Regions from separate parts of the Rahnella inusitata genome, predicted to be linked through region 3. Evidence: predicted binding sites of a transcription regulator. Region 3 holds the regulator's gene; each other region holds the start of a gene.

Region 1 (4,838 bases), 1.9 Mb from region 3:
GCGCGCGTTCCAGCACGGCGGCTTTGTCTTTCACTTCCACGGTCAGGGTATCGAACCAGGTATTGTGACGCAGGGTCAGACCGCCCTGTTTCAGGCCAGTGGCCAGAATGTCGGTCAGGCGGTGAATGCGTGAAGCAATGCGTTTCAGGCCTTCAGGGCCGTGGAATACCGCATACAGGCTGGCGATGTTGGCCAGTAAAACCTGCGAGGTACAGATGTTGGAGTTGGCTTTTTCGCGGCGGATATGTTGCTCACGAGTCTGCATCGCCATGCGCAGTGCGGTTTTGCCTGCAGCGTCGCGGGAAACACCGATAATGCGGCCCGGCATTGAGCGCTTGAAATCATCAATACAGGCGAAGAACGCCGCGTGCGGGCCGCCGTAGCCCATTGGCACGCCGAAACGCTGTGCCGAACCAAAGACTACGTCCGCGCCCTGCTTGCCCGGCGCGGTCAGCGTAACCAGTGCCATAATGTCAGCGGCAACGCTGGTGATAATTTTGCGGGATTTCAGTTCAGCCAGCAGTGCGCTGTAATCGTGAACTTCACCTGTGGTGCCGACCTGCTGTAACAGCACACCGAACACGCCTTCCAGATCCAGCACCTTCTCGGCTTTATCAACAATGATGTCGAAGCCAAAGGTTTCAGCACGTGTGCGAACCACGTCCAGGGTTTGCGGGTGCACATCGTCAGCCACGAAGAAACGGTTGGCGTTTTTCAGTTTGCTGGCGCGTTTTGCCAGCGCCATCGCTTCAGCAGCGGCGGTCGCTTCATCAAGCAACGAAGCAGAAGCCAGATCCAGACCGGTCAGATCCAGCGTCAGCTGCTGGAAGTTCAGCAGTGATTCCAGACGCCCCTGCGACACCTCGGGTTGATACGGCGTATACGCGGTGTACCAGCCCGGATTTTCCAGCATATTACGCAGGATTACCGGCGGCGTCAGCACCGCGCTGTAACCCATACCGATGTAGGATTTATAGCGCTGATTCTGGCTGGCAATGGCTTTAAGCTCAGCCAGCGCCTGATGTTCGGTTACGGCATCGCCGACGGCCGGTGGCCCCGGCAACTGAATATCGACCGGAACGATCTGCTGGATCAGGGCATTTAACGAACCGGCACCGACCGTCTCCAGCATATCTTGCTGCTGCTGAGAAGACGGACCAATGTGGCGGCCGATAAACGCTTCGCTGTGTTCGAGTTGGCTGAGAGTCTGAGTCATTTGCTACGCATTCCTGAAATCTGCTGGAGGTGTCTTGGGATACTGACAAAAGCTACGGGTGTTGAATGCGCCCCGCAAACGGGTTGCGAGGCGGTCGTGCAGTCTTACTTATTCGTCGATCGAGGAACCATAAGCTGCTGCATCAAGCAGGTTAGCCAGTTCGGCTTCGTCTGACGCTTTAATCTGGAACAGGAAACCGGCACCGTATGGCTCGCTGTTAACCAGCTCCGGAGAACCTTCCAGTTCACCGTTCACCGCGATGATTTCGCCGCTGATCGGGGAGTAAATATCGGAAGCCGCTTTCACGGATTCTGCCACGGCGCAGTCTTCGCCAGCAGCCACTTCACGGCCAACTTCTGGCAGATCGACAAACACCATGTCGCCCAGCAATTCCTGCGCGTGTTCGGTGATGCCTACGGTGTAAACGCCGTTGCCTTCAGAACGCACCCATTCGTGGGAAGAGGCATATTTCAACTCTGCGGGAACATTGCTCATCAATAATCTCCTGAAAATGTTTTTAAATTTTTGTGTTCAACTCAATCGGATTCGTTACTGCGCCAGCGGTTTACCATTACGGACAAAGCCCGGTTTGGTGACTTTTACCGGCATCTCACGGTTACGAATTTGCACAATCGCCTGCTCGCCAATGCCTGCCGGAACGCGCGCCAGCGCGATGCTGTAGCCCAGCGTCGGGGAGAATGAACCGCTGGTGATCACGCCTTGTTGAGTGTTGCCTGCCGCATCGGTGAAATGCACCGGCAGCTCGTTACGCAATACGCCTTTTTCGGTCATCACCAGACCGACCAGCTGTTCGGCGCCCTGCTCGCGCTGTCTTTCCAGGGCGTCACGGCCAATAAAATCGCGGTCTTCCGGTGCCCACGCAATGGTCCAGCCCATGTTGGCCGCCAGCGGTGAAACGCCTTCATCCATTTCCTGACCGTAAAGGTTCATACCCGCTTCCAGACGCAGCGTGTCACGTGCCCCAAGACCAGCAGGCTTCACGCCCGCCGCCAGCAATTTCTGCCAGAAATCTGCGACCTGTTCTTGCGGCAGCGCGATTTCATAGCCCGCTTCACCGGTGTAGCCGGTGGTCGCGATAAACAAATCGCCCGCCTGCACGCCAAAGAACGGCTTCATGCCCTCGACGGCCTGTTTTTGTTCAGCAGTAAATAAGGTTTGGGCTTTTTCTTTCGCCTGCGGCCCCTGAACGGCCACCAGCGCTAAATCATCACGTACGGTCAGTTCAACGCCGTACGGTTCTGCATGCTGCGAAATCCATGCCAGATCTTTCTCACGGGTCGCGGAGTTCACCACCAGGCGGAAATAATCTTCGGTAAGGAAATAAACAATCAGGTCATCGATCACGCCGCCGGAGGCATTGAGCATGCCGGTGTACAGCGCTTTGCCGGGAACGGTGAGTTTGGCGACATCGTTCGCCAGCAGGTAACGGAGGAATTCACGGGTACGGGCACCGCGGAGATCAACGATGGTCATGTGCGAGACGTCGAACATGCCGGCATCCTGGCGCACAACGTGGTGTTCATCCAGCTGGGAGCCATAATGCAGAGGCATCATCCAGCCGTGGAAATCGACCATACGCGCACCGCACGCGACATGTTGTTCAAAAAGCTGAGTCTGCTTAACCATCTTATTCCTCATGACGAAAAGGCTGCCTGAAAAAGTCGAAATTCGCAGGGAGCGCAAACGATACCCTTTACCTGAACTTACCACCGAATTCCCCTGCTAACCATAAGATAAAATATGCAGAGCAAAGGGAATGTCAGTTAAATAGCAGGGGCATTGTGCAGAGTTTTTGACTGGGAAAATGGGGTTTGTGGCGCAAAATCTACAAATAAACAGCAAAAATATCGACGTTATATAACGACAAGGCCGGATTTCTCACCATTTGCAGAATGAGAAATCCGGCCCCGGATTAGAAAATGTAATGGAAAAACTGAGCTGAAATTAGATTATTTCAATCGAAGCGAATCTTCCTGCAACCATTCGGGTAAATCGTTCAGCCCCATGGCCTGACGCACTAATTTAGGTTTCACGCCCGGCAGTGAATCAGCCAGCGTCAGGCCGATATCACGCAGGAGTTTCTTCGCTGGATTGTCACCGGCAAACAGTTCGCGAAAACCCTGCATTCCGGCCAGCATCAACGCAGCACTGTGCTTACGGCGGCGCTCATAGCGACGCAGATACATGTGCTGCCCGAAATCTTTGCCTTCTTTTTGCAGGCGTTTGATTTCAGACGCCAGCTCGGCCGCATCCATAAAGCCTAAGTTTACGCCCTGCCCCGCCAGCGGATGTACGGTGTGCGCCGCATCCCCCACCAGCGCCAGACGCTGTCCGGCAAAACTGCGGGCATAACGACCGGTCAGCGGGAAGGTCTGACGCTCGCTTTCAACGGTACAGATGCCCAGACGCAGATCGAAAGTGCTGGCGAGAATTTTGTTGAATTCTTCAGGCTCCAGCCCGCGCAGGCGCTGTGCCTCATCCGGCGAAACGGACCACACAATCGAAGACAAATGCGCATCGGCCAGCGGCAAAAAGGCCAGAATACCCTCGCCGTGGAAGACCTGTCGTGCAACAGACTGGTGCGGCTCTTCGGTGCGGATGGTCGCCACCAGTGCATGATGGCGGTAATCCCAAAATGTCAGCGGGATATCGGCGTGCTGACGCAGCCACGACTGTGCGCCATCAGCGCCAACGACCAAGCGCGCGCTCAGCTGGCGATCGTCATTAAGCGTAATGAAGGCGTCGTTTTCGCCCCACGCAACGTTTTTCAGCGTAGCGGGTGCCAGCAGGGTGATATCAGAGGACTTCTCCGCCTGTTGCCAGAGCGCGCGGTGGATCACCTGATTCTCAATGATGTGGCCGAGATGGCTGAATCCGTATTCTTCGCCACGAAACGCGATTTTGCCGAAGCTGTCGCGATCCCAGACTTCCATACCCTGATAAGCATTGGCGCGTTGCGCGGTGATGTTGTCCCAGACGCCGATGTATTTCAGTAAACGCTCACTGGCGGCATTGATGGCTGAAACACGCAGACCCGGCTGTTCCGGCAAAGGAGAATCGAGATCTGGCTGCTGGCTTTCAAGCACTGCAACGCGCAATCCGCTGCCCTGTAATCCGCACGCCAGCGCCAGACCGACCATCCCGCCACCGGCGATAACCACATCAAAAGATTGCATAATTTTTCCTGTAAGGCTTAACGATCAACCCAGCCTAAAGTCCTGCGTGTAAAAGCATCGCGCAGCGGCGTAATGCCTTCCATCGCCAGTAAACCCAGATTGCGTCCGACCATTAATGGCAGCCAGCGATTGGCAAATAAATGGATCAGACCATCGGTCACGCCGACGGTAGCTTGCTGATCGGGCTGACGGCGCTGCTGGTATTCACTCAGCACGCGATAACTGCCGACGTCGGTTCCGTGCGCGGCGGCATTTGCCAGCGTTTCCGCCAGCGTCATCACGTCACGTAAACCAAGATTAAAGCCCTGTCCGGCGATCGGATGCAGCGTTTGGGCGGCATTGCCGACCAGCGCCAGACGGTGGCTGATATGACTGTTGGCTTTCTGTAATTGCAGCGGATAGCTAAAGCGCGTACCGGCCTGTTT
Region 2 (4,838 bases), 1.7 Mb from region 3:
AGTAAACCGGCGACCAGATGCGGCTGAGTGCCCATCAGCGTGAGGCCACGTCCGCCGAGCCACGATACCAGTACGCCCACCAAAATAGCGGCGATGGATTTCCAGTGAAAGAAAGAATGGACCACGGTGCTGGCGCTGATTTTTCCGCTGGCGATCGGTGCCATCACCCCGATGGTGAGAATAATAATGCCGATAGTCAGGCCATATTTTTCAATCCACGGGAAGAAGGTATTGAGCGGCGTGATGCGCACTGTCAGCAGGAAAAACATCGCGATAGTCACCGCGCTGTTGTGGCTGATGATGCCCAGTCCGGCAAAGACCAGTAAGATCAAAAGGGTTGGATCGAGAAAAGCCATAGCGTTCCCTGCGTTTCCTGTCAGAAAGGCAGAAAGGCTCCGGAGAGCCTTTCTGAATCGGTCGTTGATTATTGAACAGTTTTTGCGGGCAGACCAGAACTGAATGGTCGCGTCTGCGCGAAATCAGAGGCTGCCGAAGGTATTGCACTGATCCGGATTACCGGTATCGAAACCGCGTTTGAACCAGTCATAGCGCTGCTGAGAGGTGCCGTGGGTAAAGCTGTCCGGCACTACACGCCCCTGACTTTGCTGTTGCAAACGGTCATCGCCTATCGCCTGTGCGGCGTTCAGCGCTTCTTTCAGATCGCCTGCTTCAAGGACGTTTTGCTCCTGCATCGAATGGCCCCAGACACCGGCGTAGCAGTCGGCCTGCAATTCCATTTTCACCGACAGTTGATTCACCACCGCCTGCGACGCACCCTGCTGCAACTGCCGCACCTTGCGCTCAATGCCCAGCAGATTCTGCACGTGGTGACCTACTTCGTGGGCGACTACGTAACCCTGTGCAAAATCACCGCCCGCGCCCAGTTTGTTCTGCAATTCCTGATAGAAAGAGAGATCGATATACACCGTGCTGTCCGCCGGGCAATAGAACGGCCCCATCACCGACTGGCCGGTTCCGCAACCGGTACGGGTCGCGCCACGATACATCACCAGTTTCGGTTCGCGATACGTCATCCCCTGTTTCTGGAAAATGTCTTTCCACGTATCTTCCGTCGACGCGAGGATGACGGAAGTGAATTTCGCCTGCTCATCATCTTTCGGGCTGATGGATTGGGATTGCGTCTGGCGCTGTACGTTGCCGGATTGTCCGCCGTCAATCAGTGGAGAAAGGTCGATACCATAATACCCGGCGACCAGTACCACGATAATAATCACAATGCCGCTTTTGCCACGGATTGGCAGGCGCATACCGCCACCACCCAGGCCACCGCCGCCGCTGGATCCCTGTCCGCGTCTGTCTTCTACATTGTCGCTTTCGCGACGCCCTTGCCAACGCATACTCCACCTCCAGACTGTTTTTATAAAGACTAGCCAGCGTGCGCGATTTATACCATCCGCGCAGGGACGTAATTTTAGGTCAGGAGGAATTAAATGAAATAAATCAGGGTAAAAAAGAGGAAATTAAATGCGGGATAAAGATCGGGTGGCGAAACTACCACCCGTTTTAGCATAAGCCCGCGACGGAAACGATTGCGCGTCCGGGCTAAAAACTAAGCGTTGCTTAGTCCAGTTTCACACCGATACGGCGAGCGACTTCTTCGTAGGCTTCAATCAGGCCACCCAGACTCTGGCGGTAACGATCTTTGTCCATCTTGTTCAACGTCTCTTTGTCCCACAGGCGGCTGCCGTCTGGTGAGAACTCATCACCCAGCACCACTTCGCCGTTAAACAGACCGAACTCGAGTTTGAAATCGACCAGAATCAGACCGGCATCGTCAAACAGCTTGGTCAACACGTCGTTGGCTTTGTAGCTCAGCTCTTTCATACGCGCCAGGTGCTCTTCGTTCACCCAACCGAAGGTTTTGCAGTAAGACTCGTTGATCATCGGATCGTGCATCGCATCGTTTTTCAAAAACAGATCAAACAACGGCGGATTCAAAACCAGACCTTCTTCAATGCCCAGACGTTTTACCAGCGATCCAGCAGCACGGTTACGGATAACGCATTCAACCGGGACCATATCCAGTTTTTTCACCAGTACTTCGTTGTCAGACAGCAGGCGTTCCATTTGGGTCGGAATCCCGGCTTCTTCCAGCTTAGCCATGATGAAATGGTTAAATTTGTTGTTAACCATACCTTTACGGTCGAACTGCTCAATACGCTGACCATCCAGTGCTGACGTATCGTTACGGAATTCCAGCACCAGCAGGTCCGGGTTTTCAGTGGTGTAGACGGTTTTCGCCTTGCCGCGATACAACTCAGCTAACTTTTGCATCTTTACTTACTCCAGTGGAAAAAACAGATGTAAAAAGGGGCCGGAGCCCCTTGGTATTATTTTGCACTGCTCTGGCTAAATGCGGCCTGCATGACCGCCACCATCGCGTCGTTCTGCGACTGGCTGAGAGCATGTCCTTTCGGATCAAGGAACTGCAAGCTACTGCGGTTGTCGAGGTCGCCAACCTGAAGTTTGTAGTCACCGGAAGAGAGGCCCGGATCTTTCGCACCCAGTGTCTGCCACGCATCGTCATTCAACGGTTTGTAGGTAACGGACAATGTCCCCTGCGGACGGCTGCTGTCGGTCACTTTCATGCCAGCTTTCGCCAGTGCATTTGGTAAACGATCCCACACTGCGCCGTAGGTGGTACGCACGATCAGCACCGGTAAACCGGTATCATCAGCACCGCTCTGCACGTCGATTTCACCGACGCGACGGTTGTCGAGACGCGCCTGCGTATCCTGCTGCACTTTATCGAGGCTGGCGGTGATCGAGTTCATCATCTGGCTGTTATAACGCTGGATTTCAGCTGATGCGGTCACCGCTTTATCCTGCTGTTTCAGCTCAAGCGTTTTAACGGTCAGCGCTAACTGGTAGCTCTGCTGTTTCACGCTGATCTGGTAACGGCCCTGATACTGGAAGTCTTCATCTGCACGATTCCAGTCAACGAAATCGGTGGTCAGCGTCTGGTTAGCGTCGTCGCGGTTAGCAATTTTGTAATTATTTTGCTGAACGGCTTTCACCACACTGTTCCACAAATCGCGGTTTTGCGCGGTGTTTTCCAGCAATACAGTGCTGCTGTCACCGGCGAACTGCGTTTGTGAACCGTTCAGCAAGGCCAGAGGCTGCATTGGTGGACGGATATCGAGCTGTTTGCCCACCGCGCCTTGCATCGCGCCCTGGCGGATTTCGTAGGTGCCATTCTGCACTGGCAGAATCATGCCCGCCGGTGCTTTAAGCTCACTGAGCGCTGGCGCATCGAGGTAGGATTCATCACCGCTGACCTGACGCTTGTAGCGCTGGTCGCTGGAGCAGGCTGCCAGCAGCATAATCAGGGAAACCCCGACCACTTTCGCTACGGCTGTTTTCTGCAAACGGGTCATCTGGAAACTATTCTTGTCAAATAAAGAGGCCATCAAATCTTCCTAAGAGTTACAGCAAACCGGCGCTTTTAAGTGCTTGTTCCACGACCGGACGGGCAGCATCTGTTAACGGCGTCATAGGCAGACGCAGAGTATCGGTTGCCATCATTCCCAGTGCCTTACAGGCCCATTTCACCGGGATTGGGTTTGCTTCTATAAACAAATGCTGATGCAACGGCATCAGGCGCTGATTCAGGCGACGTGCTTCGGCAAAATTGCCACTGGCCGCCAGTTCACAAAGTTGAGCCATTTCACGGGCAGCCACGTTGGCTGTGACAGAAATGACGCCTTTGCCACCAAGTTGCATAAAGTCCAGACCGCTGGCGTCATCGCCGCTCAGCAGAATGAAATCTTCATCATCAACCAGCACTTGGATCTGACTAACACGACTTAAGTTCCCTGTTGCTTCTTTAACAGCAACAATATTCTTTAATTTTGCTAAACGCGCGATGGTCGGCGGCAACATATCGCAGCCGGTGCGTGAGGGCACGTTGTAGAGAATTTGCGGCAGTGAGGTGCTTTCAGCGATGGCTTTGAAGTGCTGATACAGGCCTTCCTGCGTAGGACGGTTGTAATAAGGTGTGACTGTCAGACAGCCCACAACGCCACTCTTTTCAAAACGTTGTGTCAGAGAAATCGCTTCGGCGGTGGCGTTAGCACCGGTGCCTGCGATAATAGGGATGCGCCCGTCGGCCAGTTCCAGCGTTTGCATGACCACGTCACCGTGTTCGTCATGGCTAAGCGTAGCCGACTCGCCTGTCGTGCCAACGGAAACGATCGCCGCAGTACCACTGGACACATGATAATCAATCAGTTTTTTCAGACTCGCGCGATCGACAGCACCTTTGGTGTCCATCGGCGTAACCAGTGCAACAATACTTCCCGTAAACATTGACCTTCCCCTCCACAAACAGGTCACTCATGGTACTTTTGACACCACTGCAAAAGCAAGCAATCAACGTGTTGTAAGCGCTTGTCCGACGGTTTTTTTTATGTTTACCTTGGGAATACTCCCAAGCACGACAGGAACAGCCATTTTGCCGCAGCCACAACAACATTATCTGGTTATCACCGCCTTAGGTGCCGATCGCTCTGGTATCGTCAATACCATCACCCGCCAGGTCAGCAGCTGCGGCTGCAATATCGAGGATAGCCGTCTGGCGATGCTCGGTGACGAGTTTACTTTCATCATGCTGCTCTCCGGCAGCTGGAACGCCATCACGCTGATTGAATCCACGCTGCCGCAAAAAGGCGCCGAGCTGGAATTGCTGATCGTGATGAAACGCACCAGCGCACCGGTTCGCCCGCCGATGCCAGCCACCGTTTGGGTGAAAGTGGAAGTTAAAGACTCCCCGCACCTGATCGAGCGTTTTACCGATTTATTCGACACGCACCAGATGA
Region 3 (4,838 bases):
GCGCCTGTACAGCTTGTGCAGAAAAACCGCAGCTTGGCAGTTTTGGAGAACCTTTCATGTACAGCAGAATCGGGTTTTCAGAAACTTGCTTCTGAATTTTTTCAATAGTTGGAGTGGTCATTTCTTGCTTCCTCAAGCCGGTACAGGCTGTCACGGTCATTACTCTTCACGCGCAGCACTCAAAAACGGTGCTGAATCACACTACCCTCTATTGTAACGATGGCAGCTGTCAGATAAAAACGCCATTTTTTGCAGGGTCTTTCGCAATACTGGCATTTTATTTCACTATTTTCGGTGCTTGCGTCAGGGTTCACAAAATAAAAGATTCATCGAGAATAACATTTTTAGCGGTCGGGTTAACACCGGATTTGCAATTCGCCATGGTTTAGCTCAAATATTAACACACTGAAATATGGTCATTTTTTTAACTAAAAATGGCGTTTATTTCAGCATAAAAAAAGCTATTAACTTTTTCTCACAATATGATCTAGAATCGAGGCAATTCGTGCTGTTTTGTCTGGTTCTTTTAGGCAATACTCTGACATCTCTGATGTTTAACCTAACCACTCATGGTAACGAAGCTATGCGCTTACTGTTCACGCTTTTTGTGCTGCTCTTTACCCAGCTATTTTTGAATATAGCCCAGGCCTCACCGCAGACCCGTGTTGCGGCCGATCAGAAAAAGAATCACGTTAACCAGGTTACCCCTGAAGAACGCCGAAAGCGTAAGACGGTTGCTGCCAAAACCACAAAAAAAACCAAAGTGGCACCGGTCAAAGAACAACAGAGCCACGAAAAGAATGCGAAGAAGAGAGTTAAAAGCACCGAACTGGTTAAGCGAAAAAACGCTTCAGAGAAAACAGTAAAAACAACGCGGGCTGAGAGCAAAAAAGAAAAAACACTCAAGACCACCCGGGCCGAGAGCAAATCCACCAAGAAATCTAAAACCCAGGCTCTGGCAAAAAACGCCACGACGAAGGCCAGCAAGAAAGAAGCCTATGGTCGCCACCGTAAAGGTAAAAAGTTAGTTGAAGAAGACAGCAAGCCGATTACATTAAGTGCGACGCATAAAAAACGTTATCAACATGCGCAGCAAACGGCGATGACCAAGCTGATGCATCAGGTCGGCAAGCCTTATCGCTGGGGTGGCACCTCACCTAATACCGGATTCGATTGCAGTGGTTTAGTTTATTACGCGTACAAAGATTTGATTCGCATTAAAATGCCGCGCACGGCCAACGAAATGTACCACCTGCGCGACGCAGCGCCGGTGAAACGCGGCGAGCTGGAATCAGGCGATCTGGTGTTCTTTAGAATCAATAACCGCGGAGCCGCGGACCACGTCGGGGTTTACGTCGGTAACGGCAAATTTATTCAGTCTCCGCGTACCGGTGAAGACATCAAAATCACTTCCCTGGGCGATGATTACTGGCAAGACCATTACGTGGGCGCACGTCGGGTAATGACCCCGAAAACGATCCGATAATAAACAGTTCGTTAAGTCTGAAGTTTCGCTAATCAGCCATTGAATAGCATTTAACGAAGCGTTTCTGCAGGGAAGAGTATCGGCGCAAAGGTCACTGCGTAAAATAGAAAGGGCGATTCCTGTAACAGGTAATCGCCCTTTTTATTGCCTGACTTGCGCGTCTTTTAGTTCATTACTGCGGTGAAGCTGAAAGCGACAATCACGAGCAAAGCGCAAACCGTGGTGATTAATGACAATTTTAGATTGCGGTCCATAAAACCCCCTTACAGATCAATTGTGGCGCTTCATTTAGCCACACTAAATGTGTGCCAACGCATTTTCTCATACTTCCCGGCTAAAATCCCGCGTTGATTCATGCGCGATAACCCACAATAACACTTCCACTTTCCTGCAATATAAGAGAAAATTGTCGGTTACCACGCCTGTGTGCCGGTCGATTTCTCCCGAGGGCGCTTTACGCCTCACTCTGACGAACTCACCCAACGATTTCACTGCCTTTTTATAAGCCCGCAGTGAAATCCACGCAAGCAAACGATTAACATAATGCTAACGTGCTGAAACACGTGAGTTCAGGAGTCATTCCTTACATGGCAACGATTAAAGATGTCGCAAAGCGCGCTGGCGTTTCCACCACAACCGTGTCGCACGTCATCAATAAAACACGTTTCGTCGCCGAAGACACCAAAGCCGCGGTTCTGCTGGCCATCAAAGACTTGCACTACTCACCAAGCGCCGTCGCACGCAGCCTGAAGGTCAATAACACTAAAACGATCGGCCTGCTGGCGACGTCAAGCGAAGCGCCCTATTTTGCCGAAGTGATTGAAGCCGTGGAGAACAGTTGCTTTTCCAAAGGCTACACGTTGATTTTGTGTAACTCACACAACAATCTGGATAAGCAGCAGGCCTACCTGGCGATGCTGGCACAAAAACGTGTCGATGGTTTGCTGGTGATGTGTGCGGAATACCCTGATGAACTGCTGAACATGCTGGAAGAATACCGGTCAATCCCGATGGTCGTAATGGACTGGGGCGAAGCGCGTAAAAACTTCACCGACAGCATCATCGATAATGCGTTCGAAGGCGGATACATGGCCGGACGCTATCTGATTGAACGCGGCCATCGCGATATCGGCGTGATCCCGGGGCAGCTGGCGCGTAACACCGGCGGTGGCCGCTTCCAGGGTTTTGTGAAAGCGCTGACCGAAGCCAATATTCCTTTGCGTGAAGAATGGGTCGTCCAGGGTGATTTCGAACCCGAGTCAGGTTATCAGGCTATGCAAAAAATCCTGATGCAAAAGCAACGCCCGACCGCCGTGTTCTGTGGCGGTGACGTCATGGCGATGGGCGCGATTTGTGCAGCCGATGAATTCGGTTTGCGCGTTCCTCAAGACATTTCCGTTATCGGATATGATAACGTGCGTAATGCCCGTTACTTCTCACCAGCGCTGACCACGGTGCATCAGCCGAAAGAGCGTCTGGGTGAAATGGCCTTCACGATGTTGCTCGATCGCATCGTCAGCAAACGAGAAGAATCTCAGACCATCGAGGTACATCCGAAGCTGGTAGAACGCCGCTCAGTGGCCGATGGCCCTTTCCGCGACTATCGCCGTTAATGTTTGCCTTTACTCTTTGCTATTAATGCTTTTAACGCCTGCTTTTGCAGGCGTTTTTATGCAACACGCGCATTAATTTTTAGTGAAAATTTGTCACGATAAATCATATCTGACCCTTATTATTTATTAAGTAAATTCATTTATTACATGAATTAATCCACTACAAATAATTACCTTCATAATATCATTCGCGTAAGTTATCTATAAAAAAAACAATACAAAATACATATTAAAAAAAATTTCCCTATATATTACAGGCAAATGAAGATTACACATGATTTCAGAAAGCAGACTAGCACAATTAAAATTTCACTTTCCAAAAAGGTTCAACTAATATCCTTCACCTTTTGAAATGGAAGTAAGGAAAATCTAATGGAATGGAAACCGAGTGTACTCGCAACACTCATCTCTTGTGCTATTTTCAATACCCACGCAGGAGTAATGCGTGAAGATGTATCGGTACAAGACTACCGGGACTTCGGTGAAAACCTGGGTAAATATACCCCCGGAGCCGAAAATGTAGAGGTTTTTAAAACTGATGGTACGTCTGCGGGCTTCTTAAATTTCCCGATCCCCGATTTTAGCTCCACTGATGACTCCGCCGTTGCAACGTTAATTTCACCCTCTCACATCGTGAGCGTTGCTCACAACGGTGGCTATAAATCAGTAAAATATGGAAATAATGCGAAGTATTCTTACACTTATCAACTCATCAGCAGAAATGTCGATCCCTCAGGCAGAGATTTTCATGTTCCACGCCTAAATAAAGTTGTAACAGATGCGGCACCAGCCCCCATGATGCTCGCTAATGATGCCCGTAACGATCATGAAAGATATAAATATTACACTCGGGTTGGTTCAGGCACTCAAGTCCAGGTCATTCCGGGAACAAATAAAACCAAACAGCTAAGCAGCGCTTATAAATGGAAATCGGGCGGGACAATGATTAATCCCACCTTTGAAAACTGGAGATTACGGTGGACAAACTACGCGCCAGACGATGCGCGTACGACGCCTTTTAGTTCTGCTGCGCAAGGTGGCGATAGCGGAAGTCCGCTATTTGTCTATGACAGCGTAGATAAACAATGGGAATTGTACGGTGTAACGACGTCGGGTAATGGTTCACCCCCTTACGCGTTGACCACGTATAACTTAGATCTGCAGACAGCCTTTATAAAATCGATCATTGATTCAACGACGGATCCCGATGTCGTGGATGTGCAGGCTGATGGCGATATTCATTGGGGGACCGCCGCTATAACCCAGGGCGATTCTCAGTGGATATGGCATGGTCTAAGCTACGCGCTCCCTACTCAGGCAACCAATGATCAACTGAACGCAACACACGACCTGCGTTTCAATGGCGAAGGTGGTCAACTTGTGCTGGATTCTTCCGTGAATCTGGGCGCGGGTAAACTTCAATTTTCCAATGATTATCGCGTCACCTCCGCGACAGGTGCGAATGCCACCTGGGTGGGTGGCGGCGTAGAAGTGGATGATGGTAAAACGGTTGACTGGGAAGTTAACGGCCTCAAAGGCGATAACCTGCATAAAATCGGTGAAGGGACACTGTATGTAAATGCTACCGGCGTTAATGAGGGTGGACTGCGAGTCGGTGACGGTACCGTGGTGTTGGCCCAACAAGCTGACCAGAACAATAATCGCCAGGCATTTTCTACCGTCACGTTGGTCAGTGGCCGTCCAGTTGTGCAACTTGGTGACGAGAGCCAAATTGCCGG
Region 4 (4,838 bases), 500 kb from region 3:
AAGAAATACTGGCAGCAATATCACGGGAATCATGCACCACATCAGCCAGTGCCTGAACGTCGCGCAGCGTCAGATCGGTTTCCAGAGTCAGCGTTTGCCGTGCGGCATTGCTCATCACCAGATGAGTTTCGATGTCGGGCACGCTTTGCAGCACCTGCAATAACCGGACACCATAAATTGCGCCACTGGCGCCTGAAATGCCGACAATAAGTCGTTTCATGAAAATGCCTTAGAAAAATGTTACCGGACCCGATGCTGCTAATACTGACATAAATTCAGGCATAAAAAAACGCGCCCGCCCGGCTGTTCACCGGAGGGGCGCGTTTAAGCGGATGTCAGCAACCGGCTAATCAGCCTTCGTTGTGCATCTCAAGGTTTTCAGCTTCCTGCTGGCCACGTAACGCCTGAGCGTCATCGTTGCGCAGGGCTTCGAGATATTCGAGGTAATTCTGATCAACGTCTTTGGTGACGTAAATACCGTCGAAGACTGAACACTCAAACTTCTCTATATCGCTGTTATCTTCTTTCACTGCGGCGATCAAATCGCTGAGATCCTGGAAGATTAACGCATCCGCACCGATGATCTGATTGATTTCGCTGACTTCACGACCGTGCGCAATCAGCTCGTTCGCGCTTGGCATATCGATGCCATACACGTTCGGGAAACGAATTTCCGGTGCCGCAGAAGCCAGATAAACGCGTCTCGCCCCCGCTTCACGCGCCATCTCAACGATCTGCTGAGAAGTGGTGCCGCGCACGATAGAGTCATCAACCAGCAATACGTTCTTATCACGGAACTCAGCACGGTTAGCGTTCAGTTTGCGACGCACCGATTTACGACGTTCCTGCTGACCCGGCATGATAAACGTACGGCCCACGTAGCGGTTTTTCACAAAACCCTGACGGTACGGTTTATTCAGGATGCGCGCAATTTCCAGCGCGATATCGCAAGAGGTTTCCGGGATCGGAATCACCACATCGATATCCAGATCTTCCCATTCACGGGCAATTTTCGCGCCCAGCTTTTCACCCATACGGACACGGGCGCTGTAAACGGAAATTTTGTCGATGAACGAGTCAGGACGTGCGAAATACACATACTCGAACAGGCATGGGTTGTACTGTGGATTCTCAGCACACATGCGGGTAAACAGCTGGCCTTTTTCGGTGATATACACCGCTTCGCCCGGCGCAACATCACGCAGGAATTCAAAGCCCAGCGTGTCTAACGCTACGCTTTCAGACGCCACCATGTACTCGTTGCGCTCGCCTTCCAGCGTACGTTTGCCGATCACCAGTGGACGGATGCCGTGCGGGTCACGGAATGCCAGCATGCCGTGGCCGATGATCATCGCTACACAGGCATACGCACCGCGGATTTTCAGATTCACCGCCGCAACGGCAGCGAAAATGTTGTCAGCTTCCAGCGGATAATGCTGGAAACGATCCAGCTCGCTGGCCAGGATATTCAGCAGAACTTCAGAATCGGAAGTCGTGTTGACGTGGCGACGCTGGCCTTCGAACAGGTTACTTCTCAGTTCATGGGCATTGGTCAGGTTACCGTTATGGGCCAGGGTGATGCCGAACGGAGAGTTGACGTAAAAGGGTTGAGCTTCTGAAGCGCTGGAACTGCCAGCCGTTGGGTAGCGAACATGGCCAATGCCCATGTTGCCTTGCAAGCGTTGCATATGGCGGGCTTCGAAAACATCCTTCACCAGGCCATTCGCTTTCCGTAAACGGAAGTTATTATTGGCGTCAATGGTGACGATGCCTGCGGCATCCTGCCCACGGTGTTGTAACACCGTTAACGCGTCATAAATCGACTGGTTTACCGGCATGAAACCGGCGATACCGACAATACCGCACATGTTGTCTTTTCCTCTTCAGCGCTGCCAAAACTAAAGATGTTTTGGCAAGAAACTCGACGTGCTCTGCAGGTAGTCAAAGAACCACCTGATGATATAACTGAACTGTGGGATCAACTGAGATTGTTTCCAGTCTTCACTTTGTGAGAAGCCGGTAAAGGTATCCAGGAAGAACAGCATCGCGGAGACAATCAACACACCGCGCAGTGCGCCAAAGCACACACCTAACACCCTGTCAGTGCCGGACAACCCGGTTCTTTCGACCAGCGAACCAATCACATAGTTGACAATTGCACCTACGATCAACGTCGCGATGAACAAGATGGCAATTGCGATCCCGTTTCGAACTAACTCATCTTCGAAACGCGTGAAGTAGATGGCGAGGTAAGGGTAATAATGGCTGGCAACGAAGAAGGCGCAAGCCCAGGTTACCAACGATAAAGCCTCACGAACAAAGCCACGAATCAAACTGACTAAGGCAGAAAATCCGATAACCGCAATGATGACGTAATCAATCCAGACCATTAACTATTCCAGTGTCTAATCCAGTCACGTCTACCCCGGCATCCAAATCGCTGCGAATTCTAACAGAAAAAGAAAACGTTTGCGTAGGGGAAATCTGCCGGTCAGACAAATTAATAATAGCGATTAAAAAAACCTCAATCGCAGCATAAACCTATAAAAATTCAGCGTACCTATTCTATAGAAAAAGGGCACAAATCGCTTGTGCCCTCATACTGATTAAATGAGTAGGTCTCACTCCTCCCCCGGCGAAGGGAGAGGCCGTTTAATCAGCGCGCGCTGTAAGCGCGAACCTGCCCGCCCAGTCCACTCAGCTGTTGCAGCTGTGGCAATGACGCCTCGAGTTTTTGCTTCGACGCATCCGGGCCGACGTACAACCGCGTGATTTGTCCCTGCACCGGAGTGGAAGGCACCGTGAAGGCACGGAACCCTGACAACCGCAGATTCGCGACGATCTCATTGGCTTTGGCGGCATTTTTCAATGCCCCCAGTTGCACGACGTAAGACTGACCCGCTGGCGCTTTTTCTTCCGGCGCGGCTTTCGGCTGTTCGACCGCTTTCGGCTGCTCAACAGGTTTAGGCTGTTCGATCTGCTTCGGCTGTTCGACCGGCTTCTGTTTAACTATTGGCGGCGCTTCGACCATTGGTTTAGGTTCGATGGTCTTCGGTTTTTGCACCACCGGTTTTTGCTCAACCGGTTTCTGCTTCGCCGGCTCGGTCCGCGTTGGCGTCACGGCCTTCTTCTGCTCTGGCAACGTGGTGGACGGCGGCGTTTCCACCGTGGTATTGCCTGGTGCGACTGCGCCGCGATTGGCAGCTGTAGTATTGTTCGCAGAATGGTCCTCTTCAGGCGCGCCACTCATCGCCTGATTGGCACCTTCCGGTGCCTGCGCTGGCAGTGACTGCGTCACCGGCGGCACCGAGTCCTGTTCTTCAACATCACCCGCTTTTGGCACCAATGGGATAGACGCAAATTCGTCTTCGTAATGTTTTTTCTTGCCGTCGAGTAAACCGGGCAAAATGATGACGCCCAGCGCCACCAGAATGACCGTCCCGACCAGACGATTTTGAAACTTACTTGCCACTGGTTTTCCCCGTATCTAAAGCATCCATTACGTGAGCGACGGTATGAAACGAACCGCAGACGATCACAATATCCTGAGGAGCCGCCTCCTGCATAGCCTGCCTCCAGGCTGATCCGACATCCGCAAACTCACGCGCAGAAGGCAGGTGCGCCGTCAGCTCTTTTGCGCTGGCACCGCGCGGACCTTCGAGCGGTGCGCAATACCAAACATCGACCTGAGGCGACAGACATGCCAGCGTACCGGCAATATCTTTATCTGACAACATGCCGACCACCGCACGCACTTTCCCGTCCTGACGCGGCAACTGCGCCAGACGTCCGGCCAGATAAGCCGCGGCATGAGGATTGTGCGCAACGTCGAGGATCAGGCGTGGCGATTCACTTACCGTCTGGAAACGTCCCGGCAGCGCGGCGCGCTGCAACCCCGAACGTATGGCGTCAGCAGGAATTTGCAGCGGCGAATAATGCAATGCAGCCAGCGCCGTGGCGGCATTCGCCAACGGAACGTTCGGCAGCGGCAGATTTTCCAGCGCACCGGTTTCTGCGCCGTTATGCAGCGCCGCCCAGCGCCAGCTCTGATCACTGGCGGTGAAATGCCAGTTCGTATCCCGACGGTACAAATCAGACTGTTTTTCCTGCGCGACGTCGGCAATCGACTGCGGCATATCCGGCTCACCGACGACTGCAGGTTTGCCCGCACGGAAAATACCGGCCTTTTCGCGGCCAATGCTTTCGCGGTCGGAGCCCAGCCAGTCGGTGTGATCCAACGCAATGCTGGTAACAACCGAAACGGCGGCATCCACGATATTCGTGGCATCCAGGCGCCCGCCCAGCCCCACTTCGAGAATAACCACGTCCAGCTTCGCCTGCTTAAACAGATACAGCGCGGACAAGGTGCTGTATTCGAAATAGGTCAGTGAAATATCACCGCGTCCGGCTTCCAGCAGCGCGAAAGACTCACAGTGCGCCGATTCCGGCAGCTCTTCGCCCTGAATGCGCACGCGCTCGGTGTAACGCACAAGATGGGGAGAGCTGTAGACGCCGACGCGATAACCGGCGGCCATCAGAATCGATTCGAGTGTGGCGCAGGTGGTGCCTTTACCATTGGTGCCCGCGACGGTAAAGACCAGCGGTGCGGGCGTCAGCAAATCGAGTTTTGCAGCAACCGCGCTGACCCGTGTAAGGCCCAGCTCAATCGCCTGAGAATGGAGGTGTTCGAGATAATAAAGCCACGTGGCTAAAGGCGACGTGGCTTGAGGGATATGTTGATTTTGCATGAGCCCGTTCAACCTGTTCAGGTTCGCTTCGACACGGCATCACCAGACTGAGACAGCAGGCAATGCCCTCTTTGTCAGATACCACTAACA

The links. The regulator PurR, encoded in region 3, represses purine synthesis genes. The targets are predictions, from matches to a motif close to CANGCAAACGTTTGCNTG.
Region 1: the regulator PurR is predicted to act here: its motif matches at 2,920-2,937, upstream of gcvT (glycine cleavage system aminomethyltransferase GcvT).
Region 2: the regulator PurR is predicted to act here: its motif matches at 1,540-1,557, upstream of ypfJ (KPN_02809 family neutral zinc metallopeptidase).
Region 4: the regulator PurR is predicted to act here: its motif matches at 2,459-2,476, upstream of cvpA (colicin V production protein).

Annotation. Positions count from the first base shown of each region.
Region 1 is NZ_CP065024.1:4,125,314-4,130,151, forward strand. Features, by position in the region: gene gcvP (aminomethyl-transferring glycine dehydrogenase) at 1-1,216, opposite strand, end outside; gene gcvH (glycine cleavage system protein GcvH) at 1,325-1,711, opposite strand; gene gcvT (glycine cleavage system aminomethyltransferase GcvT) at 1,766-2,863, opposite strand; gene ubiI (FAD-dependent 2-octaprenylphenol hydroxylase) at 3,187-4,413, opposite strand; gene ubiH (2-octaprenyl-6-methoxyphenyl hydroxylase) at 4,431-4,838, opposite strand, start outside.
Region 2 is NZ_CP065024.1:3,889,006-3,893,843, forward strand. Features, by position in the region: gene I2123_RS18275 (DUF441 domain-containing protein) at 1-356, opposite strand, end outside; gene ypfJ (KPN_02809 family neutral zinc metallopeptidase) at 480-1,358, opposite strand; gene purC (phosphoribosylaminoimidazolesuccinocarboxamide synthase) at 1,582-2,295, opposite strand; gene bamC (outer membrane protein assembly factor BamC) at 2,352-3,431, opposite strand; gene dapA (4-hydroxy-tetrahydrodipicolinate synthase) at 3,448-4,329, opposite strand; gene I2123_RS18300 (glycine cleavage system transcriptional repressor) at 4,475-4,838, shown strand, end outside.
Region 3 is NZ_CP065024.1:2,230,804-2,235,641, reverse strand. Features, by position in the region: gene I2123_RS10495 (Grx4 family monothiol glutaredoxin) at 1-121, opposite strand, end outside; gene I2123_RS10490 (C40 family peptidase) at 584-1,486, shown strand; gene cydH (cytochrome bd-I oxidase subunit CydH) at 1,651-1,740, opposite strand; gene purR (HTH-type transcriptional repressor PurR) at 2,074-3,099, shown strand; gene I2123_RS10475 (S6 family peptidase) at 3,472-4,838, shown strand, end outside.
Region 4 is NZ_CP065024.1:1,731,332-1,736,169, reverse strand. Features, by position in the region: gene I2123_RS08205 (UbiX family flavin prenyltransferase) at 1-220, opposite strand, end outside; gene purF (amidophosphoribosyltransferase) at 351-1,868, opposite strand; gene cvpA (colicin V production protein) at 1,899-2,390, opposite strand; gene dedD (cell division protein DedD) at 2,657-3,472, opposite strand; gene folC (bifunctional tetrahydrofolate synthase/dihydrofolate synthase) at 3,462-4,748, opposite strand.